DNA from 3 places in the Neorhizobium sp. 05N33 genome. Region 1 is predicted to be linked to each of the others. Evidence: predicted binding sites of a transcription regulator. Region 1 holds the regulator's gene; each other region holds the start of a gene.
The links. The regulator LexA, encoded in region 1, represses DNA repair genes until DNA is damaged. The targets are predictions, from matches to a motif close to TGTTCNNNNTGTGTTCNG.

Region 1 (7,812 bases):
CTTCCTGGCCGATATAGAGGTGACAGAAACCACCGATGAAGCCCATGCCGTAGAGCTGGCCGGCCTTTTCCTCGAAACGGCGGATCATCAGCATCTCACGATAGGCGTGAAGATCCTGATCCTTGCCGAAATCCGGGGTGTTTTTGCCCGTAAACTCCTTGGCGGAGGATTTCGAGGCTGATTTGATTGCAGACTTTGCCGCTGGTTTGCGGCCGGATACAGACGCGGTTTTTGTCGGCGCCATTCATCCCTCCCTTTGAGTTCTGCGTTGAGAGCGAGATTACGCTCTGACGTATATCGCCAGATTCCCACTCTGGTTTCGGGGCGTACCATAGGCAAGAAAAGCTGCCCCAGCAATGCCATAAACGCATGGCTCACATTCCATGCAACACTATGAAAAGGTTACAGAAATATGAAATTAACTGGATTTCGGTTAATTTAGAAGTAGTTGTTGAAGATGACGATTTCGTCGCCGCGCGAGACGTTCAGCTGATAACGGGCGATCTCGTCCAGCATATCCTTGTCAAGCGAACCATCGCTCATCAGCTGAACCTGCCGCTCCAGCGTCTCGCGCCGAGCGGTCAACTTTGCGAGCTCGCCTGCACGCGCCTGCCGCTGACGTTCGAATTCCTCCGTGGCGATCAGCCCGAGATCGCCATGGATGGAATGATAGCCGAAGTAGCAAAGAAACGCGACTGTGATGGCGGGAAGAACAAAACGGCCGAATTTTCTTTTCTTATGATGCTTTGTCCACATACCGCTCTAACGCCTTGCCACGCTTACGGGATCTCAAATCGATCCGAAACAGAGCTTCAAATTCGCAGAACTTGCTTAAGCAATCGTTGACCAGAATCGAGTCCGAAAAAAGCCCGCGTCTTTCGGCGCGGGCTTCCATGAAAATGTCGAGCCTGGGAGGCTGTCAGGCCTTCAGGACGCTGCGGCCGGCATAAACGGCCTGCGGACCGAGCATTTCCTCGATGCGGATAAGCTGGTTGTACTTGGCAAGCCGGTCGGAGCGCGACAGCGAGCCGGTCTTGATCTGCCCGCAATTGGTGGCGACGGCGAGATCGGCGATCGTCGAGTCTTCGGTTTCACCCGAGCGGTGCGACATGACTGCGGTGTAGGCCGCCTTGTGGGCAGTCTCGACGGCATCGAGCGTTTCCGACAGCGAGCCGATCTGATTGACCTTGACCAGGATCGAATTGGCGACGCCCTGCCTGATGCCATCGCGCAGGCGCGACGAGTTGGTGACGAACAGATCGTCGCCGACGAGCTGGCACTTGGCGCCGATCTTGTCGGTCAGGTACTTCCAGCCGGCCCAATCGTCTTCGGCCATGCCGTCTTCGATCGAAATGATTGGGTATTTTGCTGCAAGCTCGGCGAGGTAATCGGCCATGGCTTCCGGCTCGAGCGTGCGGCCCTCGCCTTCCATCTCGTACTTGCCGTTCTTGAAGAATTCGGTCGAGGCGCAGTCGAGCGCCAGGCAGACGTCGTCGCCTGGGGTATAGCCGGCCTTCTCGACCGACTTCATGATGAAATCGAGGGCTTCCGGCGCGCTCTTCAGGCCCGGTGCGAAACCACCTTCGTCGCCGACATTGGTGTTGTGACCCTGGGCCGCCAGTTCCTTCCGCAGGACGTGGAAGATCTCCGAGCCCATGCGCACGGCGTCCTTCAGCGTGTCGGCGCCGACCGGCATGATCATGAATTCCTGGAAGTCGATCGGATTGTCGGCATGGGCGCCGCCGTTGATGATGTTCATCATCGGAACCGGCAGGACATGCGCATTCGGACCGCCGACATAACGGTAGAGCGGCAGGCCCGAGGTCTCGGCGGCAGCCTTTGCAACGGCGAGCGAGACGCCGAGGATGGCATTGGCGCCGAGGCGCGACTTGTTCGGCGTGCCGTCGAGCGCAATCATGGTCTTGTCGATATGGATCTGGCTCTCTGCATCGAAACCGCCGATCGCATCGAAGATCTCGGTGTTGACGGCTTCGACCGCCTTTTCGACGCCCTTGCCGTGATAGCGCTTGCCGCCGTCACGCAGCTCGACGGCTTCATGTGCGCCGGTGGAGGCGCCCGACGGAACGGCCGCACGGCCCATCGAACCGTCTTCCAGATAGACATCCACCTCAACGGTCGGATTGCCGCGGCTGTCGAGAATTTCGCGGGCGATGATATCGGTGATGGCGGTCAAGGGTCTCTCCCTGGGTTTGAACTTGACGTCACGAGGTCACTGAAAATGTCTCATAATCAATGACACGAAAATTACAATCGAAGCAGTTTGCGTGCTTTTTGTGGGCGCGCTCACGCCGCCTTGGCGACGGCGTCGAGGGCAAGCAGCTTTTCGAGCAGCCGCGGCATGTCCTTCAGATGCACCATGTTCGGGCCGTCCGAGGGAGCATTGTCGGGGTCCTGATGGGTTTCCACGAAGACGCCGGCGACACCGACAGCCACGGCTGCGCGCGCCAGCACCGGCACCATGGTGCGGTCGCCGCCGGTCGAAGCGCCCTGCCCGCCCGGCTGCTGCACCGAATGCGTCGCATCAAAAATCACCGGCGCGCCCATTGACGCCATGATCGGCAGCGAGCGCATATCGGAGACCAGCGTATTATAGCCGAAGGACGCGCCGCGCTCGCAAAGCAGCACATTCGGATTGCCGCTCTGGGTGAACTTCGCAAGCACGTTCTTCATGTCCCAAGGCGCCAGGAACTGGCCCTTCTTGACGTTGATGACGCGGCCGGTCCTGGCCGCCGCAATAAGCAGGTCGGTCTGGCGGCAGAGGAAGGCCGGGATCTGCAGGATGTCGACCGTCTCGGCCACGACGGCGCACTGCTCTTCCGTGTGAATGTCGGTCAGAACCGGGAAGCCGAACTCTTTCTTGAGGTCGGCAAAGATTTCCATGGCGGTTTCGAGCCCGAGGCCGCGCTTGCCTGAAATCGACGTGCGGTTGGCCTTGTCGTAGGAGGACTTGTAGACGAGGCCGATGCCGAGCTTGCTGCAGAGTTCCTTCAACGCGCCTGCCATCATGAAGGCGTGGTCGCGGCTTTCCATCTGGCAGGGACCGGCGATCAGCGACAGTTTTGCGTTCTGCGCGAAAACCACCTTGCCGCCTCCTTCGCCGACGGAGACGCTGGAGTTTGCGGTAACTTCCATGATCTATTCCTCGAAGCCGAACAAAACACCCTGGCCGGGCGCCGCCGAGACGAGAACGCGGCCCTCCCGGCGGACGAATGCGACGTCATTAGCAGCAAGGGTGATCTCTGTCACGGCAAGATCGGCGGTTTTGAAGATGACCGCCCGGCCGCGCAGTCCTTCGGCGCCCGGGGTCGGCTGAACCGCAAATTCCGCCTCGAGCTCCCGATCCTGCAGGATCCGGATGCGGGCATTGGCCGCGGCAAGCTGGAGCGGTGCAGCCTCCGGCGCGGCCTTGGTCAGCAGCACCTGTTCGACCAGCGGAGCGAAATCGGCAGGTGTCGGGGCCGACAGGATGATTTCGCTCAGGCCGGTGACGGTATTGGCATGCCGCTCCAGCTCGCGGTCGGCAGGCAGCGGGTTGATGCGCTGGCAGGAAAACAGGAAGAACTCGGGCGCGCGGTCATCGCCGGCGAATGCCAGCCGGAAGCTCGCCTGCGTCTCGGAACCGTCGGCCAGGATCATGCCGCGGGAAAATTCGAGCACGTCGCCTGCCGAAACGCCGCGCATCTTGAAACGCGCATGATCGGCCATCGCATCGCGGGTCGCGACAACGAGAGCGGAAAAGCCCTGCCGGTTGGACGTCTTGCGGAAGGCGAGATCGCGAGCCGTGAAAACGTTGCCGCGCTTTGCCGCAACACCCGCATGGCGTCGGTTGGCAAGAGCCAGCGGCTCCAGGTAGGTCCCATCCGAGAAGAACACGCAAGCATTGGCGGTGCCGAAAGGATGAAAAGCATCCGGCGCAACTGTAAAACCGAGCTCCGTGAGCCGGGAACGCGCAGCGGTAAGTCCCGCCACCGGCAGCACGAGATGATCGATCGGTCTTGCGTTCACGCGAGGGCCCCCTGAATTGGAATCGCAAAGCTACTTTGGCAGCGGGCTGGCGCCGCGCAAGTGGTGTGACACCAGATATCTGGCACGCATCTATGAAGAAAAAATCATCATACTTCACAGAAATTTAGGGACTTGCGGAACACATATGGAACATATAGTGTCCGTTCTGGATTTGTTTCCGACTCTGAGGGTGCCAAAAGATGCTCACGCGCAAACAACAGGAATTGCTTCTGTTCATTCACGAACGCATGAAGGAATCCGGTATCCCGCCGTCATTCGACGAAATGAAGGACGCGCTCGACCTTGCGTCCAAGTCCGGAATCCATCGTCTGATCACGGCGCTCGAGGAGCGCGGCTTCATCCGCCGCCTGCCGAACCGGGCCCGCGCGCTGGAAGTCATCAAGCTCCCGGAAGCCTATTCGCCGAGCATTCAGCCGCGGCGCGGTTTTTCGCCCAGCGTCATCGAGGGCAGCCTCGGCAAACCGCAGCCGGCCGCAGCACCTCAGAAACTCGCGGCCAACGATGGCTCGTCGAACGCCACGACCGTTCCCGTCATGGGCCGCATCGCCGCCGGCGTGCCGATCTCGGCGATCCAGAACAACACGCACGACATCTCCGTGCCGGCCGAGATGCTCGGCTCCGGCGAGCATTACGCGCTGGAGGTCAAGGGCGATTCGATGATCGAGGCAGGCATTCTCGATGGCGACACCGTGATCATTCGCAACGGCACGACGGCCAATCCCGGCGACATCATCGTGGCGCTGGTGGACGATGAGGAAGCGACGCTGAAGCGTTTTCGCCGCCGCGGCGCCTCGATCGCGCTCGAAGCCGCCAACCCCGCCTACGAGACCCGCATTTTCGGGCCTGACCGGGTGAAGATCCAGGGCAAGCTCGTCGGCCTCATCCGCCGTTATCACTGATCAGCTGCCGGAGCGGTTCCGGCAACGCGTTGTCGAAACTCTGGCTTCGCCAATCGTAGTGGCGGTGCCTAGTCCAGGGCCGGTCCTCGGCCGCCATTGCGGCACGGACCTGCCAGCGTCGCATGTCGCCCGTGTCGTTCAGCGAAATCTCCAGCGCGCCGGTCTTTCTGAGCGTCGTGCCATTGATCATCAGTCCGCCGGACCGGCATCGGTCGAAGCGTGCCCGCGGGGCGATGACAAGATCGGCGGCGTCGCAGGCAGCGCCGGCGTAACGGCCGTCTTCTACGGCCACGATGATGGCATTGCCCGTGCTTGCGGCGCACCAGGCCTTAGGCTCGCAGGTGAAGCGGTCGGAAGTCACCTGGCTTATTCGCAACCTCACTGTTTCGAGTTCCGCCGAGGTCAACTCGCGGCGCTTATCGTTTTTTGCGCCTGCTGGTTTGCGGTCGGGCGGCTTGTCCCTGGCCGGCGACATGTCCGGTTTGGTCGGGTCGCCGAGCAGAAGCGCCCTCTTCCACTGGTCGTAGATGAAATCAGGCGGGCGGGCGCGGTTGGTGGAAACCTGTTCCCCGTTTACGAGCGCCACCATTGTCCCGTCTTCCGAGACCAATATATCCGCCAGAGGCGTCGATCGCTCATGCCAGGAAAGCAGCAGAGCGGTCACCATCAGCGGCGGACCGATCAGCCTTAGCTTCGTCCTGAGCAGGGTCAGCAGCAGGAAGCCTGCCGTTGAGACCGTCAGGAACCATGGATGCTGGCGGCCTATCCCGACATCGCCACCCCAGGCAGCCACGTGCCCGGCAATAGCGATCACCGCTTCCAGGCCAAGGCCCATGAGCTTCATGAAGGGAGCATCAAGGCCGAAGGGCATCAGTAGCATGCCGACCAGACCGGCCGGCATCACCACGAAGGAGATGATCGGCATGGCTGCGAGGTTTGCGGCGAGGCCATAGGTGGCGATGCGATGAAAATGCTCGACCGAAAACATCGCGGTCGAAACGCCGCCGATCAGCGAGGTGACGAAGACGCCGGCTGCGAAGTTCCACGATGCCAGGATAGGCATCACCATGCGGTGACGGAACGGCAGAGGCTGAGGATCGCGGCCTTCGGCCCTCTGTTTCCAGAGCGCATAACCGGCGACCAGGGCGGCGGTGGCGGCAAACGACATCTGGAAGCTCGGCCCGAGCATTTCCGAGGGCGACATGGCGATGATGACGAGCGCGGACAGCGCCACATTGTGCAGGCTGATCGACGGTCGGTCGAAGAGGACGGCAACCAGCATGATTGCCATCATGATGTAGGCCCGCTCGGCCGAAACGCCGAAACCGGAGATCAGGTAATAGGCGGTGACCATTATCAGAGCGCCGAGTGCGGCGATCTTCTTCACCGGATAGGCGTGGCCGAAGCCCATAAAGACCGCGAGCACGGTCCGCACGCCGACGAAGAAGATACCGGCGGCGAGCGCCATGTTCAGTCCGGAAATGGCGACGATATGGGCTAATCCCGAAAGCCGTAAAGCTTCGGTCGTTCCCTTGGAGATCGCCCGGCGTTCGTCCGTCACGATTGCCGCAGCAAAGGCGCCGGAATCTCCCGGCACGGTCTCGCGGATACGGGTGGCGATTGCGCTGCGGAGATCGAAAAGCCGGCTTTCGATGTCGGCAATCCAGCTCCGGGTCGACGGACCGGCAGCCTGTTTTTTCGGCGCTCCATAAAAAAATCCGACCGCGCCGATGCCGTCGAAATAGGAGGAGAAGGCAAAGTCGTTGAGGCCAGGCAGTGCAGGTCCGGAGGGTGGTGAAAGGCGCGCGCGGCCGCTGATCGTCTCGCCGATCTGGGCGGGCTCATGTCGAGACCTTGCAAGCAGCGATACACGCTCCGGCGGGCGCCTGACTTCCGGATTGGATGTCCGGTCGATAAGGACGACATAACGCCAACGGCCCTGGGCATCGATCTCCCTGCGCTCGACCACGCCGGCAAGCTCGGTTGTCACCGGCGTATCGAGAACGACGGTGGACCGCCGCCACGTCTCGAACTGTGCCAGCATCATGCCGCCCAGAAAGAGCGCGACACCGAGCGGCAAGAGATGGATCGTGCCGGAGCGGTGGCGCGAGACGATGACGAAGATCGTACATACGCAAAAAACGAGGAAAAACGGCCAGAACGCAGGGTTATAGGGCAGTGCGAACCAGCAGACGGCCCCTGCCCCGACGACGACCGGCAGGAAAAGGAAGCCATGGCCATAGACCGTCTCCTCTTCCAGCATGATCGGGAAACTGCGTAGCAACCGATCGAGGCGCCGGCTCGCGGAGCGGCGAAAGCCCCCGTCCAGCGTATGGACCGGCGGGCGGCGCTCGATCGCGGGGAAAAGCTCGGCCAGATTTCGGAGCTTGCCCGAGTCGGGAGCGCTTGTGTTTATGCGGGGGTCCGGCGGCCGGGATATCAGTTTCCCTGCCTTGGCATGCGTCGGAAATGCATTTTCCTCCGGCATGAAACGCTCTGTCCGCCCCACCGCCAGACATGCGGCAATACAACCTGCGCGTTTCTTCTTCGGTCGTCAACTGGCGGTTAAATATCGGGAATTCCGAGCCACCGAAAGGGCATGCAACAGGAAGTTGGACATCCAAGCAAAAGCTGTTGCTCAATAATTTTTCGCGCTGCACAAAATGCCGTCACGACAGCTTGGCATCAGCTTTAGGATCATATAGCTAAACTGGTGGACGCTTAATTCTTGTGGCGCTTTTAGGGCGCCATGCCGCCAAAAGGTTGGAGGATCAGCATGACGGAAACAAGCGCAAATCTGGTAATCGGTGACAGACAAGTCGATCTGCCGGTCAAGTCGGGGACCATCGGTCCCGATGTGGTCGAT
Region 2 (7,812 bases), on a different contig from region 1:
TCACCGACATGCCGGTCTATACGATCGCCAAGGGCGGTGCGTTCACGATGGTGGCCGATCCGGCCCGGGTGAACTGGATCGGCACGATCGCCATCCTGTTCGTCCTGGTGCTCTATGTGACGATGGTCTACGGCCCGATCGCGGCCCTGCTGGTCGAACTCTTCCCGACCCGCATCCGGTATACCGGCATGTCGCTGCCTTACCACATCGGCAACGGCTGGTTCGGCGGCCTTCTGCCGGCTACGGCCTTCGCGATGAGTGCCGCCAAGGGCGATATCTACTATGGTCTCTGGTATCCGATTGTTTTCGCAGTCATCACTCTGGTGATCGGGCTGCTCTTCCTGCCGGAAACAAAGGATCGCGATATCCACGCCGAATAAGGGTTTGCGTCAGCAACCCAGCTAAAATGAAAAGCCCGGCGCAGGCGACTGCGCCGGGCTTTTTCATGAAGGGATCATTGCTGTTTTACGTCCGTCTCCCGCTTCGGCGGCATGCCACGCGGCGGGAAGGGCGTGTTTTTCCAGTCGGGACGTATCAGCAGGGGTATCGCCCGGCGCAGAACCGGCCAGCCGTCCGGCTCCTGCCGGAAGAGCAGCCCGTAACGGGAAAAGACGATTGCCATGATGACGGAGAACCAGGCGCCGAAGGAGAGGCCTGCAATCACGTCGCTCGGATAATGGGCTCCGACGATGACGCGCGAAAAACCGAGCCAGAAGCTGATGATCAGAAAGAACAGGCGGTAGCGGGGAGCGAGCAGCGCCAATGCCATCAGGAACGCGCCCACCGTGGTTGCGTGGCCGGAAGGGAAGCTTTCGAACCGGGAGCCGGAAAAAGGGCTGAAGCCGTGGAAACCCCATTGCTCGTAAAGTCCTGGCCGGGCGCGTCCGATGATACGCTTCACCAGGTTGACGAGAAGGCCGGAACCGGCAACGGCCACAAAGATATAAGCCGCGACATGACTGACCAGCATCGCCTGGAAGCGGGCTTTCAGGCCGGGTACGAGCCGGATAACGGCGAGCGCTTCGAAAAAGAGTAGCGCTGCCGCAAAAAGGATCCAGCCGGAGGTGCCGAAATCGGTAATCGCCCTGCCGACCGGCAGCAGCACGTTAGGCGTATGGGCGGCATAGGAGCCGACCGGGGCATCGAGCAGGAAAAAGGCGATCAGGATCAGGTTGATCGTGACCAGCACATAAGGCAGCCATCGGGGCGAAGGCGGCCCGGATGGATGGCGATACCGCCGATGTTTCAGTTTTTCGATTGTCCGGTTCATCGGCCTCTGTCCGTGGCGCGGGACCGATCCCGCGCCGCTTTTTCCCATAGATTCCGCGATATGGGTAGCAGAATACCGAACGCCAAATATGGAGGTGCCTTTCCACCCTCGGCGGAAAGGCACCGATCGGTGTTATCAGGCGGAAAGGCTTACGAATTCCTTGAGGATCGCATCGCCCATTTCGGCGGTGCCGACCTTGCGGGCGCCTTCGGCCATGATGTCGCCGGTGCGGATACCCTGATCCAGCACGTTGGCGATGGCCTTTTCGAGGTTGTCGGCTTCCGTGACCATATTGAAGGAGTAGCGAAGGCACATGGCGAACGAAGCAATCATCGCAATCGGGTTGGCAACGCCGGTGCCGGCGATGTCAGGCGCCGAGCCGTGGACCGGTTCGTAAAGCGCCTTGCGTTTGCCGGTCTTGGCATCGGGTGCGCCGAGCGATGCGGAGGGCAGCATGCCGAGCGAGCCGGTGAGCATTGCCGCGACGTCGGAGAGCATGTCGCCGAACAGGTTGTCGGTGACGATCACATCGAACTGTTTCGGAGCACGGACCAGTTGCATGCCGCCGGCATCGGCCAGCATGTGTTCCAGCTTGACGTCTGAATATTTCGCCTTGTGAGTTTCGGTGACCACCTGGTTCCAGAGCACGCCCGACTTCATGACGTTGCGCTTTTCCATCGAGCAGACGGCATTCTTACGGGTGCGGGCAAGCTCGAAGGCGACGCCGGCAATGCGCTCGATTTCATAGGTATCGTAGACCTGCGTATCGATGCCGCGCTTCTGGCCGTTGCCGAGGTCGACGATTTCCTTCGGTTCGCCGAAATAGACGCCGCCGGTCAATTCGCGGACGATCAGGATATCGAGGCCTTCGACCAGTTCCGGCTTCAGGGAGGAAGCGGAGCTAAGCGCCGGATAGCAGATGGCCGGACGCAGGTTGGCAAACAGCTGCATGTCCTTACGCAGGCGAAGCAGGCCGGCTTCCGGACGGACTTCATAAGGAACCTGATCCCATTTCGGGCCGCCGACGGCGCCGAAGAGAACGGCATCCGCGTTCATGGCCTTGCTCATGTCCTCTTCGGAAATCGCGGCGCCATGGGCATCGTAAGCGCATCCTCCGACCAGTCCTTCGTCGAGGACGAAATCGGCCTTCATGGCGCTGTTCATATGGGCGATGATCTTGCGGACTTCGCCCATGGCCTCGGGGCCGATGCCGTCGCCGGGAAGGAGGAAGAGGTTCTTTGCCATATCGTTTGGTATCCTTGCGGGTTTTGCAGGCTCGCGTCCTCCCGCGCGGAATTTCCGCGCCTGGCAAAACCTCGTCCGAACCTGCTAGAGCGACGAGGCTGGAAAGGTTTTAAGGGCTGCCGGCGCCGATGCGGGCAGTCACTTCGATCTCGATCTTCATTTCGGGCATGGTGAGCCCGCAGACGACCATCGTGGCCGCTGGCCGGATCTCGGAGAAGGTCTCGCCAAGTACCTGAACGATGGCGTCGTAATCGGCCATATCGGTGAGGTAATAGCGCACCCGGACGACGTCCTGAAGGCTGCTGCCGGCCTCTTTCAATGCCTTCTCGATCGTGCCGAGCGTATTGCGGGCCTGGGCGGCGGCGTCTTCGGGCATTTCCATCCGACCATAGTCGTAGCCGGTGGTGCCGGAGACATAGACCATGTCGCGGTCGACGACGGCGCGCGAATAGCCGATCCGCGCTTCGAAGGGCGATCCGGAGGAAATCCGCTTGACCATCAGGATGCTCCGGAAATCAGAGCCAGGGGCGAGCGGCTCGGTTGTTGTTTTCGAACGTGCTGATCGCCGCATCGCTCTTCAGCGTCGAGGCAATGTCGTCGAGGCCTTCGAGCATGATATGGCGGCGGCCGGGATCGATGTCGAAACGGATGGAGCCGCCATCCGGGCCGGTGATTTCCTGGGCTTCCAGGTCGATCGAAAGGATGGCGTTCGAGCCGCGCTCGGCATCGTCCATCAGCTTTTCAAGATCTTCCGGGGAAACGACGATCGGCAGGATGCCGTTCTTGAAACAGTTATTGTAGAAAATGTCGGCGAAGCTCGTCGAGATGACGCAGCGGATGCCGAAATCGAGAAGCGCCCACGGTGCGTGTTCGCGCGAGGAACCGCAGCCGAAATTGTCGCCGGCGACCAGGATCTTGGCGTTCTGATAGGCGGGCTTGTTCAGCACGAAATCCGGGTTGATCGAGCCGTCGTCATTGTAACGGGCTTCCGCGAACAGGCCCTTGCCGAGGCCGGTGCGCTTGATCGTCTTGAGATAATCCTTCGGAATGATCATGTCCGTGTCGATATTGACGACCGGCAGCGGCGCTGCAACGCCGGTGAGCTTGGTGAACTTTTCCATGATCTGCCTCCACGTGGACTTATCTGCGGAAGCTGCCATAAAGCATATTGACGCGGATTTGAAGGGCTGTTTGGCGTGAACCGGTACGCTCACGCGCCGGCAACCGGCGCATTCGTCTCTTTACCGCTTCAGCGCGATCAAAGGTCGATGATCGTGCCGCGGCCGTCGTTCCAGACGCGCATCTCGCGCTTGCTCGCCTTGGCCCGTACCGGAACCGGCTTCAGCCGCGCCGAAAGCGCACGCCCGATGGACAGAACTGCGAGAATGCCGGCAAAGGCGACGGTCAGCGAAGCCGTCAGAAGTGCTGCCATGGCGAGCACGGCAATGGCTGATATGATGACGAAGAATACGCGAATGTTTTGCATGGTATATACCTTTCTCATCAAGGAATGTGGAGCCTTCCGCCCTGTCTTGCAAGGGGCTTTGGGCATGCAGTATTGCCGCAGACCAAAAAGATTGGCACAAAGCGCGGATGATCGCCTTGACTGATATCAAATCCGCCTCCTTTCATATTCGCCGCTCGATCCTGAGCGTGCCGGCCGGCAATGCGAGGGCATTGGAAAAGGTGCATGGCCTCGATTGCGATGCGGCGATCTTCGATCTGGAAGATTCCGTCGCGCCGGAAAAGAAGGCGGAGGCCCGCGACAACCTGCGCCGGTTGTTTAAGGAAAATCCGCTCCGGGGCAGGGAAACGATCATCCGCATCAACCCGCTCGAAACCGAATTCGGCAAGGCGGATATGGACCTGGTGACCGAGGTCTCTCCCGACGTGGTGCTGATCCCGAAGGTCGAGCACATGTCGCAGGTCCAGGCGGTGGCGGATATCCTGTCCGAGGCCGGGGCTCCGGACGATCTTGCCATCTGGGCGATGATCGAAACGCCGAAGGGCGTCCTGAATGCGCCGGCAATTGCCCCTGTCGACGAGCGGCTCCAGTGTTTCGTGGTCGGCCTCAACGACCTGCGCAAGGAGACGGGCGTGCTGCCGCAGCCCGGTCGGGCCTATCTGGTGCCCTGGCTGATGCAGATCGTGCTTGCCGGCCGCGCCCATGGGATCGATGTGATCGACAGCGTCTTCAACGACTTCAAGGATGCGGAAGCCTTCGATGCGGAATGCGCGCAGGGCCGCGCCATGGGTTTTTCCGGCAAGATGCTGATCCATCCGGCCCAGATCGAACCCGCCAACCGGCATTTCGGGCCGGATCCCCGGGCTGTGGAAGAGGCTCAAGCGGTGATCGCTGCCTTCGCCCAGTCAGAAGCTCAATCTCTCAACGTCATCAACCTGAACGGCAAGATGGTCGAACGTCTGCACCTGGTGGAGGCCGAAAAGCTTGCCGCCAGAGCCAGGATCATCGCCGAACGAAAGAAAACGCCATGAAACTTTATCGCTTCCTCAGCGGTCCCGACGATTCCTCCTTCTGCCACAAGGTGACGGCGGCGCTGAACAAGGGCTGGGAACTTTCCGGTTCGCCGACCTATGCCTTCAACGCCACGACCGGCGAGATGCAGTGCGGCCAGGCGGTGACCAAAACCGTTCATGGCAAGGAATACGATCCCGAGATGAAGCTCGGAGAGCAATAAGCTCCAGTCAGAGGGGATCAGCGCTGAGCAGCTTCGTCGGCGCTGGCCTCGATACGCTCCATGTCGTCGTCGCTGAGGCCGAAATGGTGGCCGATCTCGTGGATCAGCACATGGGTGATGATATCGCCCAGGGTTTCCTCGTTTTCCGCCCAGTAATCCAGGATCGGCCGGCGATAAAGCCGGATGCGGTTCGGCAATTCACCGGTTTCCATGTTGAACCGCTCGGAAATGCCGCGGCCTTCGAAAAGGCCGAGCAGGTCGAAAGGCGTCTCGAGTGCCATATCCTCGAAAACGTCGTCGTCCGGAAAATCCTCGATCTCGATCGTCAGGTTGACGGTGAGAGCCCGGAATTCCTCCGGTAAATGACCATAGGCCTCGATTGCCAGCGACTCGAACGTGCTGATCGTCGGTGCGTGGCGATCCTGCCAATCGTCGGTCTGGTCGATGCGGGCCATAGGCTCTCCTTCTGATCAGGCCCATATAGTACCTCCCGCGATATTTTTCGAGTGAAGAATCATTGGCCTAGGATCCGAGGAAAAGATTCCCAGGATTTGGCTGTTGACTCTTTCGGCCAGCTCTGGAATCCATAAGAACATAAAGAGAACATGTACGAATGGAGCTGACGCCATGGCCGAGCACGCCACGGCGCAGGAGACGCTTTTTGCCCTGCGCGAACAGATCGCCAGATTGGAAGGAAAATCTCTCCCGGCGCTTGCCGCGGCGGAACAGGCGGACTTGGCCGCTGATCCGGAAGGCCAGAAAACCAGGAATAATCAACCGCGTCTGCCATTCGGCATACCGCCGATGGATACCGCGTTGGAAGGTGGCCTGCCACTCGACGGCATCACGGAAATCCGCTCGCTGCTGATGGGAGATGCCGGAGCAGCAAGCGGCTTTGCTCTCTCGCTGGCCTCTCACCTGAAAGCGAGACAGCCAGGCGACGCGCCGGTTCTGTGGATCGGCGATGTCGTGTCCACGCAGGAGGCCGGAATTCCCTATTCCGTCGGCCTCAAACAGTTCGGATTGAGCCAGCGGGATGTTCTTTACGCCTCTCCGCGCAAGCTGGACGATGCCCTGTGGCTTGCGGAGACTGCGGTGGCCAGCGGGGCTGTTGTCGCCATCATTCTCGAAATCCGGGGCAACCCCAGGCATTTCGGTCTCACCGAAAGCCGCAGGCTGGGTTTGAGGGCAAAGGCGGCGGGACGGCCGCTCTTTCTGTTGCGGCATGCGGGAGAGGAGGAGGCAAGCAGCGCCTCGTTCCGCTTCCTTGTCGAACCGGCGCCGGCGGCTCGCCGGCATCTTCCGGAGGGATCCGAGCTTGGCGGCAGCATCGGTCATCCCGTTTTCAGGCTGACCCTGGAGAAGAGCCGCATCCCGGCTCCGCTATCCCTACTTCTGGAGTGGAATCCCCATGACCGTCAATTTTCCCTCGGCCGAGAGGCAGGAGAGGCTTTCTCTTTCCGCAACCCGCCAGCGCATCCTGGCGCTCGTCTTCCCGCACCTGCCGACCGACAGGATCGCACGCCGGCTCTGGGGGCTGTCGTGGCGTTCGAAAGGGCGTCCTGAACATCATCCGCCGATCCTCTGTGCCGGCCGGCGCGAAAACGCCATGCGGCTCACAGCGCTCGACGAGGTTTCCGAACGTCTCGGGCTGAAGCGTGGGCAGGGGTTGGCGGAAGCGCGCGCCATGTTCCCGAAGATCGACGTGGTGGACGAGGATGGCGCGGCGGACCAGGGCCTTCTTGAGGCGATCGCCGATTGGTGCGACCGTTATACACCGCTGGTGGCGCTGGACGGCCGCGAAGGTCTGTTTCTCGACATAACCGGCTGCACCCACCTCTTCGGTGGCGAGGAGGCTCTGCTCAAGGACATCCTTGGCCGACTTTTGCAGATGGGATTCGATGTCAAAGGGGCGATCTCCTCGTCGCCAGGCCTGTCCTGGGCCGCCTGTCGCTTCGGTCGCGGCGGCGTGATTGCCGACCAAGTGACGGAGGCGGTGCTGGCGCCGCTGCCGGTCAACGCTTTGCGTATCGATGAGGCCACCATCGCAGCGCTCTACAAGCTCGGACTGAAAAAGATCGGCGACCTTCTGCCGATGCCGCGTGCGCCGTTGGCTCGCCGTTTTGGCATTCATCTATTGCTTCGGCTGGATCAGGCGCTCGGGCACAATGAGGAAGCCATCTCGCCTCGCCGTCCCGTGGCTGCCCTTTCCGCCGAGCGACGGCTCGCCGAACCGATCCAGGCGGAAGAACATATTCTGCAGCTGGCCGGCCAGATTGCCATTTCGTTGAAATCGGAACTGGAAGCCCGTGGTGTCGGGGGGCGTGTTTTCGAACTGGTGCTTTTCCGGGTCGATGGCCGGGTGTTTCGCATCGCCGCCGGTGCCTCGCAGCCGTTGCAGGATCCGAAACGGATCTCTTCGCTGTTTTCCGAGCGCCTGAACGCCGTGCACGATGACCTCGATGCAGGCTTTGGTTTCGAGCTCCTGCGCCTCAACGTGTTGCAATACGATGTCTTCAGGATTTCCCAGGGTGATTTCACCGGCAATGGCGATAGCGAAATCTCGCTTGCCGATTTTGTCGATCGGGTTTCGGCCCG
Region 3 (7,812 bases), on a different contig from region 1:
TCTGAACATCGGTTCGTCCTCGGCGCAGTCGGTGTTGCTGATGTTGATCGTGATGCTGCTGACCTTTGTTCAGTTCCGCTTCGTCGAACGCCGCGTCCAGTATTGAGGAACGATCATGGTTGAAAACCGCCCCTTCCTGACTTTCCTCACCCACGCATTCCTGATCCTGGGATTTCTGGTGGTCGCGCTGCCGGTCTATGTCGCGATCATGGCGTCGACCCATGACGTCTCGACGCTGATGAGCGGGCCGGTCCCGCTTCTGCCGGGCTCGCATTTCATCGAGAACTATTCGACCATTCTGACGAGTGCCGCTGCCGCTCACGGCCTGCCCAATTATTCGCACATGGCGCTGAACTCTCTGATCATGGCGTTGACGATCACGGTCGGAAAAATTGCCATCTCGATCCTTTCCGCCTTTGCGATCGTCTATTTCCGGTTTCCTTTCCGGCTACTGGCTTTCTGGATCATCTTCGTCACCCTGATGCTGCCGGTCGAGGTGCGCATCATGCCGACATACAAGATCGTCGCCGACCTCGGCATGTTGAATTCCTGGGCCGGTCTGACTGTCCCGCTGATCGCATCGGCCACGGCGACCTTCCTGTTCCGTCAGTTCTTCATGACAGTCCCGGACGAACTTCTGGAAGCGGCCCGTGTGGACGGAGCCGGCCCTATGAAGTTCTTCCGGGACATTCTGCTGCCGCTCTCGCGCACCAATATCGGCGCGTTATGCGTCATCCTCTTCATCTATGGCTGGGTTCAGTACCTCTGGCCGCTCCTGGTGACCACCGACCCCGGTTATTACACGCTGATGATGGGGATGAAGCGCATGGTCACGGCGCAGGACGGCGTCATCGAGTGGCAACTCGTCATGGCAGGGTCCGTACTCGCCATGCTTCCCCCCATCCTCGTCGTGGTTTTCATGCAGCGGTTGTTCATCCGCGGGCTTACTGAAACGGAGAAATAACATGGCTGGCATTCACATTTCAGAGGTTTCAAAGGTTTATACCGGCGGCGTAAAGGCGGTAAGCTCCGTCTCCATCGACATAGCCGATGGCGAGTTCATCGTCCTTGTCGGTCCGTCTGGCTGCGGAAAGTCCACGCTGTTGCGCATGGTCGCGGGGCTGGAAGCCATTTCCGCGGGCGAAGTGAAAATCGCCGGCCGGGTCGTCAACGAGGTCGAGCCGGCCGAGCGCGATATCGCCATGGTGTTCCAGAATTACGCGCTCTATCCGCATATGACGGTGTATAACAACCTGGCCTACGGTCTGAAGAACCGCGGTACGCCGAAGGCTGAGATCGACGCGCGTGTCGCTGAAGCGGCCCGCATGCTGGAGATCACCCAGTATCTGGAGCGCAAGCCGCGCGCGCTTTCCGGCGGCCAGCGCCAGCGCGTCGCCATGGGCCGCGCCATCGTACGCAAGCCGGCAGCCTTCCTGTTCGACGAGCCGCTCTCCAACCTCGATGCGAAACTGCGCGTTTCCATGCGTGGCGAAATCAAGCGCCTGCAGCGCCGCCTCGGCACCACGTCGATCTACGTCACCCACGACCAGCTCGAAGCCATGACGCTCGCCGACCGCCTCGTCGTTCTGAACGGGGGAGAGATCGAGCAGATCGGTGCGCCGCTGGAAGTTTACCACGCACCCGCCTCTACCTTTGTGGCAAGCTTCATCGGTTCGCCGGCCATGAACCTCGTCAGGGGGGAGTTGCATGGCGACAAGCTGGCGATCGGCCCGGCGATGATCAGCCTCAACGGTTTCGCGCCGACTTCGGGCGCCGTTACCGTCGGCGTCCGCGCTGAGGATCTGCGCATCGCGCGCGACGACGAAGAGGCCCTGCCTTTCCGCCTCGAATATACCGAGGAACTGGGTGCCCAGCGCCTGATCCACGGCACCGTCGGCGATCAGCAGATCACTGCCGCCGTTTCGCCGGAGATTGCGCTCTCTGCGGAAATGCGCATCGCCGTCGATGCCAAGCGCCTGCACTTCTTCTCGCTCGATACGGGCAAGCGGCTGCCGGGCAACGTACCGGCCGAGGCAAAGCTCGCACCCGTCGAACCGGTTCTCTGAAGAGCGCGCGAAATCAGGCCGATCGTTAAAATTGTACGATCGGCCTGAACAGCAGCCTTACTCTTTGCCGCTACATTTTCCCGGAATTGGCAGCTTTTGGGGGAAAGATGAGTTGGCATGTCCTCGCCGCGACCGCAGCGGCACTCGCATTCAGATATAAGTCAGACGCGCCGGAGAAGCCGAAGGTTAAGGCGTTCATCGGTGCCTGTCCGCATTCTCTGGAGATGAAGCCGATGCCGATCGAGCCCACATGGGTGCTCGCCGGTGATCCGCGGGCGCGTGCCGCCTCCCACTCCACCGCAGAAGACGATTGCGCCACGACCGGCGTGTGGGAATGCACGGCCGGCGAGTTCCGCTGGTATTTCCACTGGGACGAGACGGTGGTGATCCTCGAAGGCGAGGTGCATGTGACTGCCGATGACGGCACGCAGCGCACGCTGACGGCAGGCGATGTCGGCTATTTCAAGGGCCGGACCTGGGCCACCTGGCGCATCGACAACTATCTGAAAAAGGTAGCATTCATCCGCCGGCCTTTCCCGAAGCCGATCGCCATGCTTTTCCGCCTGCGCAACATGTTGCGGGCAAAGACGCAGGTCGGCATCTCCGCGTGATATTGGCCGATTGCAGTTGCCTTTGGGGGCTCGCCATCCTACATCAGGCGGGCCAATCCTAGGGGGCTGAAGTCATGGCGAAAATCCGCAAGATCGCGTTTCAGATGGACCATATCTCCGGCATCAGCATTGCCGGCGATTCCACCTTCGCCATGGCGCTCGAAGCGCAGGCGCGTGGCTTCAAACTCTTTCACTATACCCCCGACCGCCTGACCATGCGCGACGGCAAGATCTTCGCTGCCGTCGAACCGCTGCAGGTGCGCGACGTCAAGGGCGATCATTTCACGCTCGGCGACAAGGAGCTCATCGATCTGTCGGAGATGGACGTCGTTCACCTGCGCCAGGATCCGCCCTTCGACATGGGCTATATCACCTCGACCCATCTGCTCGAGCGCATCCACCCGAAAACGCTTGTCGTCAACGACCCCGCCTGGGTGCGCAACTCGCCGGAGAAGATTTTCGTCACCGAATTTGCCGATTTGATGCCGGCAACGCTGATCAGCCGCGATCCGGGCGAAATCGCCCGCTTCCGAGAGGAGATGGGCGATATCATCCTGAAGCCGCTCTACGGCAATGGCGGCGCCGGGGTTTTCCATTCCGCCCGCGACGACCGCAATTTCACGTCGCTGCTCGAAATGTTTGGCCAGATGTATCGCGGCGAACCCTATATCGCCCAGGCCTATCTGCCGGCCGTGCGCAAGGGCGACAAGCGCATCCTTCTGGTCGACGGCGAGCCGGTCGGCGCGATCAACCGGGTTCCCGCCGAACACGACAGCCGCTCCAATATGCATGTCGGCGGCCGCGCCGAGGCGACCGAGATCACGCCGCGCGAGAAGGAAATCTGCTCCCGCATCGGACCCGCCCTGCGCGAACGCGGCTTCATCTTCGTCGGCATCGATGTCATCGGCGACTACATGACCGAGATCAACGTCACATCCCCGACGGGCATCCGCGAAGTCAAGAAGTTCGGCGGCGCCGACGTCGCAAGCCTCCTCTGGGATGCAATCGAGGCAAAACGCGCCTGATGGAGGCAGGGCGTTTCGGATACGGTTCGCCTTTGTTCTCACGATACAACCGCCTGCAACCCGCTTGCAGCGGATGCGTGAAGTTGTTCGATTAATGTTCTTGTTTCATTCTTATTTCCATGCCAGATTGCAATTCCTGGCACGGAAAGCGTGTATCGCTGGCGTCCTGGACATGAAGTTAGGGGCGGGGTGGATATGGTTTCGCGCGTCAGCACGGTTGCATTCCAGGGCATAGAAGGCGTTCCGGTCGATGTGCAGGTCATGGTCGGACCCGGAAAAATCAACATGCATATCGTCGGCCTGCCCGACAAGGCGGTGGCCGAGAGCCGCGAGCGGGTGCAGGCGGCGTTGCATGCCTCGGGCCTTGCCATGCCGCCGAAGAAGATCACCGTCAATCTGGCGCCGGCCGACCTTCCGAAAGAAGGATCGCATTTCGACCTGCCCATCGCGCTGGCCCTGATGGCGGCACTGGGCGCCGTTCCCGGAGATGCGCTCACCGGTTATGTCGTGCTCGGAGAACTGAACCTCGACGGCACGCTTGCGCCCGTGGCCGGCGCACTTCCGGCGGCAATCGCCGCAAACGCCTTGGGAAAGGGTCTGATCTGCCCGGCCGACAGCGGCGCGGAAGCCGCCTGGGCAGGGGCCGATATCGATATCATCGCGCCGCGCAGCCTGATCGCGCTCGCAAACCATTTCCGCGGCACCCAGGTCATCTCGCGTCCACAGCCGGCAATCCGCGCCTTGCCTGCCAATTTGCCGGATCTCGTCGACATCAAAGGTCAGGAAACCGCCAAGCGGGCGCTGGAAGTCGCCGCCGCCGGCGGTCATAATCTCCTGATGGTCGGCCCTCCCGGCTCCGGAAAATCCATGCTTGCCGCTAGGCTGCCGTCGATCCTGCCGCCGCTTTCAGCCGCCGAACTGCTGGAAGTGTCGATGATCCATTCGATCGCCGGCCAGCTTTCCGGCGGCAAGCTTTCCGACCGCCGGCCTTACCGCACGCCGCATCACTCGGCCACCATGGCAGCGCTGGTGGGTGGTGGCCTGCGCGCCAGGCCCGGGGAGGCATCGCTTGCCCATCACGGCGTGCTGTTCCTCGACGAATTCCCGGAATTCTCTCCGCAGGCGCTGGACGCGCTCCGCCAGCCGCTGGAGACCGGCGAATGCATTATCGCCCGCGCCAACCACCGGGTTTCCTATCCCGCCAGTATTCAGCTCGTCGCCGCCATGAACCCATGCCGCTGCGGTATGGCGGGCGAACCCGGCCATTCCTGCGCACGTGGACCAAAATGCATGTCGGACTACCAGGGGCGCATTTCAGGGCCGCTGATGGACAGGATCGATATCCGCATAGACGTGCCGGCCGTGTCCGCTGCAGATCTCATTCGCCCGAGGCCGGCGGAAAGCAGCGCGGATGTCGCCAGGCGCGTGGCGGCTGCGCGTGACAGGCAACGGGAGCGGTTCGAACAGGCCGGTTATCCGCGCGTGCTCACCAATGCCCGCTGCTCGACGGCCCTGATCGAGAAGATCGCCGAACCCGATCCCGGTGGTCTCCAGTTGCTCAGGGATGCGGCCGAAAAGCTCAAGTTCTCGGCCCGCGGATACCACCGCATTTTGAAGGTCGCCCGCACGCTCGCCGATCTGGACGGCAAGGATACCGTCGGCCGCCTCCATCTCGCTGAGGCGATTTCCTATCGCATGGCCGGCGAACGGCTGGCGACGGCCGCGGCGTGAGAGCGAGTGAATAGTGGGTAGTGATTAGTGGATGGAGCTCGGCAGCTTGTATGCCGCCCGCTTTGCCCGACACTACCCACTACCCACTACCCACTACCACTAATTCCCCAACCCTTCAAAAAGCGCGGTCGACAGATAACGCTCGGCGAAGGATGGAATGATGACGACGATGGTCTTGCCGGCGTTTTCTTCGCGGCTGCCGACTTCGATGGCGGCCTGCAGCGCCGCGCCGGAGGAGATGCCGACCGGTACGCCTTCGAGCCTGGCCACCAGGCGGGCCATCTCCATCGCCTCACCGCTGTTGACGGTGATGATCTCGTCATAGATGTGCGTGTCCAGGATCTTCGGAGCGAAACCTGCACCGATGCCCTGGATCTTGTGCGGCCCGGGCTGTCCGCCGGAGAGGACCGGCGATTCTTCCGGTTCGACGGCAATGATCTTGAGTGCCGGGTTGCGCTCCTTCAGTACCTGGCCGGCACCGGTGATCGTGCCGCCGGTGCCGATGCCGGAGACGAAGATGTCGATCTTGCCGTCGGTATCGTTCCAGATTTCCTCGGCCGTCGTCTTGCGATGAATTTCGGGGTTGGCCGGATTTTCGAACTGTTGCGGGATGACTGCATCCGGAAGCGAAGCGGCGAGTTCTTCCGCCTTGGCGATCGCACCCTTCATGCCTTTCGGGCCTTCGGTCAGCACCAGTTCGGCGCCGAGCAGGGCCAGCATCTTGCGGCGCTCGATCGACATGGTTTCCGGCATGGTGAGGATCAGCTTGTAGCCCTTGGCGGCGGCTGCGAAGGCCAGCGCAATACCGGTATTGCCGGACGTAGGTTCAACCAGCGTCGTCCTGCCGGGCGTGATCTTGCCTTCAGCCTCCAGGCTTTCGATCATCGCCACCCCGATACGGTCTTTGACGGATGCGATCGGGTTGAAGAATTCGAGCTTGGCCAAAAGATTGGCCTTCACGCCCTTTTCCCTGGCCAGCTTGTCGAGGCGCACGATCGGCGTGTCGCCGATGGTTTCGGTGATCGAGGAATAGATTCGGCCGCGGCCCGGCTTTCTGGTCTCTGGCATGGTGCTCTCCCTGAGTTTGGAGAGAAGTTAGGGCGTGTTCCCCACGAATGCCAGCAAGGCGGAACCGGACGGAAAGAGAAATGGAAATTTTGTTCCCGGAAGTGGTCGGGAACGAAACGCCTTTGCGTTCAAAGGCCGGTCGAGCCGAAGCCACCGGCACCGCGTGCCGTCGTCGAGGTTTCCGTAATCTCGGTTACCCGAGCCTGTGTCACCGGCGCGATCACCATCTGCGCGATCCGCATGCCGCGGGTGATGATGAAATCCTCGTCACCGAGATTGATCAACAGCACCTTCACCTCGCCGCGATAATCGCTGTCGATCGTGCCCGGCGTGTTGAGACAGGTGATGCCGTTCTTGAAGGCAAGGCCTGAGCGCGGCCGCACCTGCGCCTCGAAACCTTCCGGAATTTCGAAAATAAAGCCTGTCGGTACCAGTGCTCTTTTGCCGGGTGCGATCGTCAGCGGCATGTCGTCCTCGACGGCGGCGCGCAGGTCCATGCCGGCAGCGCCGGCGGTTTCATAGGCCGGCAGATCGAGGCCGGCGCCGTGCGGGAGGCGGACGAGATTGAGCTTCGGCGAGGAGGGAGCGTGAACGTTCATCATATCATTTGTCGACCCACGGTCGCTCCGGTCAAACACGAATTGAAAGTTATCCACGGAGTCGTTAGATACGCGGCAACGTAAAGGATCTAGAAAAAATGCCCGAAACGATTGCCGAGGCGGTTTCCCGCCGCCGCACATTCGCAATTATTGCCCATCCGGACGCGGGCAAGACGACGCTGACCGAAAAACTGCTGCTGTTCGGCGGCGCGATCCAGCTCGCCGGTGAGGTGAAGGCGAAGAAGGACCGTATCCAGACCCGGTCCGACTGGATGAAGATCGAGCGCGAACGCGGCATCTCAGTCGTCACCTCGGTAATGACCTTCGAATATGACGGCAACGTCTTCAACATCCTCGATACGCCCGGCCACGAAGACTTCGCCGACGACACCTACCGCACGCTGACGGCGGTGGATGCCGCGGTCATGGTCCTCGACGCCGCAAAAGGCATCGAACCGCGGACGCTGAAATTGTTCGAAGTGTGCCGCATGCGCGATATTCCGATCATCACCTTCATCAACAAGATGGACCGCGAAAGCCGCGATCCCTTCGAGATCCTGGACGAGGTCGAGGAAAAGCTGGCGCTCGATACCGCTCCGATCACCTGGCCGATCGGCCGTTCGAAGACTTTTTGCGGCTCCTATAATCTGGCCGACAACACGGTTCGCGGCTCGGATACGGACGTAAAGGCGACGCCTGTCAACGGACCCCA

Region 2: AC1DLT_RS24410 (ImuA family protein) is a predicted target of LexA. The motif match lies at 5,803-5,820, and genes of this name have one in related genera.
Region 3: AC1DLT_RS06915 (YifB family Mg chelatase-like AAA ATPase) is a predicted target of LexA. The motif match lies at 3,787-3,804, and genes of this name have one in related genera.

Annotation. Positions count from the first base shown of each region.
Region 1 is NZ_JBFTNK010000016.1:31,881-39,692, forward strand. It holds gene pdhA (pyruvate dehydrogenase (acetyl-transferring) E1 component subunit alpha) at 1-244, opposite strand, end outside; gene AC1DLT_RS26450 (FtsB family cell division protein) at 439-756, opposite strand; gene eno (phosphopyruvate hydratase) at 920-2,194, opposite strand; gene kdsA (3-deoxy-8-phosphooctulonate synthase) at 2,305-3,153, opposite strand; gene AC1DLT_RS26465 (VOC family protein) at 3,157-4,026, opposite strand; gene lexA (transcriptional repressor LexA) at 4,227-4,946, shown strand; gene AC1DLT_RS26475 (ComEC/Rec2 family competence protein) at 4,927-7,434, opposite strand; gene gltA (citrate synthase) at 7,723-7,812, shown strand, end outside.
Region 2 is NZ_JBFTNK010000012.1:102,290-110,101, forward strand. It holds gene AC1DLT_RS24365 (MFS transporter) at 1-380, shown strand, start outside; gene lpxE (lipid A 1-phosphatase LpxE) at 455-1,270, opposite strand; gene leuB (3-isopropylmalate dehydrogenase) at 1,406-2,515, opposite strand; gene AC1DLT_RS24380 (RidA family protein) at 2,625-3,014, opposite strand; gene leuD (3-isopropylmalate dehydratase small subunit) at 3,031-3,636, opposite strand; gene AC1DLT_RS24390 (hypothetical protein) at 3,774-4,001, opposite strand; gene AC1DLT_RS24395 (HpcH/HpaI aldolase/citrate lyase family protein) at 4,109-5,011, shown strand; gene AC1DLT_RS24400 (DUF1737 domain-containing protein) at 5,008-5,214, shown strand; gene AC1DLT_RS24405 (metallopeptidase family protein) at 5,232-5,669, opposite strand; gene AC1DLT_RS24410 (ImuA family protein) at 5,842-6,780, shown strand; gene AC1DLT_RS24415 (Y-family DNA polymerase) at 6,794-7,812, shown strand, end outside.
Region 3 is NZ_JBFTNK010000002.1:526,780-534,591, reverse strand. It holds gene ugpA (sn-glycerol-3-phosphate ABC transporter permease UgpA) at 1-106, shown strand, start outside; gene ugpE (sn-glycerol-3-phosphate ABC transporter permease UgpE) at 116-964, shown strand; gene AC1DLT_RS06930 (sn-glycerol-3-phosphate import ATP-binding protein UgpC) at 966-2,066, shown strand; gene AC1DLT_RS06925 (cupin domain-containing protein) at 2,174-2,677, shown strand; gene gshB (glutathione synthase) at 2,752-3,702, shown strand; gene AC1DLT_RS06915 (YifB family Mg chelatase-like AAA ATPase) at 3,898-5,433, shown strand; gene cysK (cysteine synthase A) at 5,533-6,501, opposite strand; gene dut (dUTP diphosphatase) at 6,630-7,100, opposite strand; gene AC1DLT_RS06900 (peptide chain release factor 3) at 7,199-7,812, shown strand, end outside.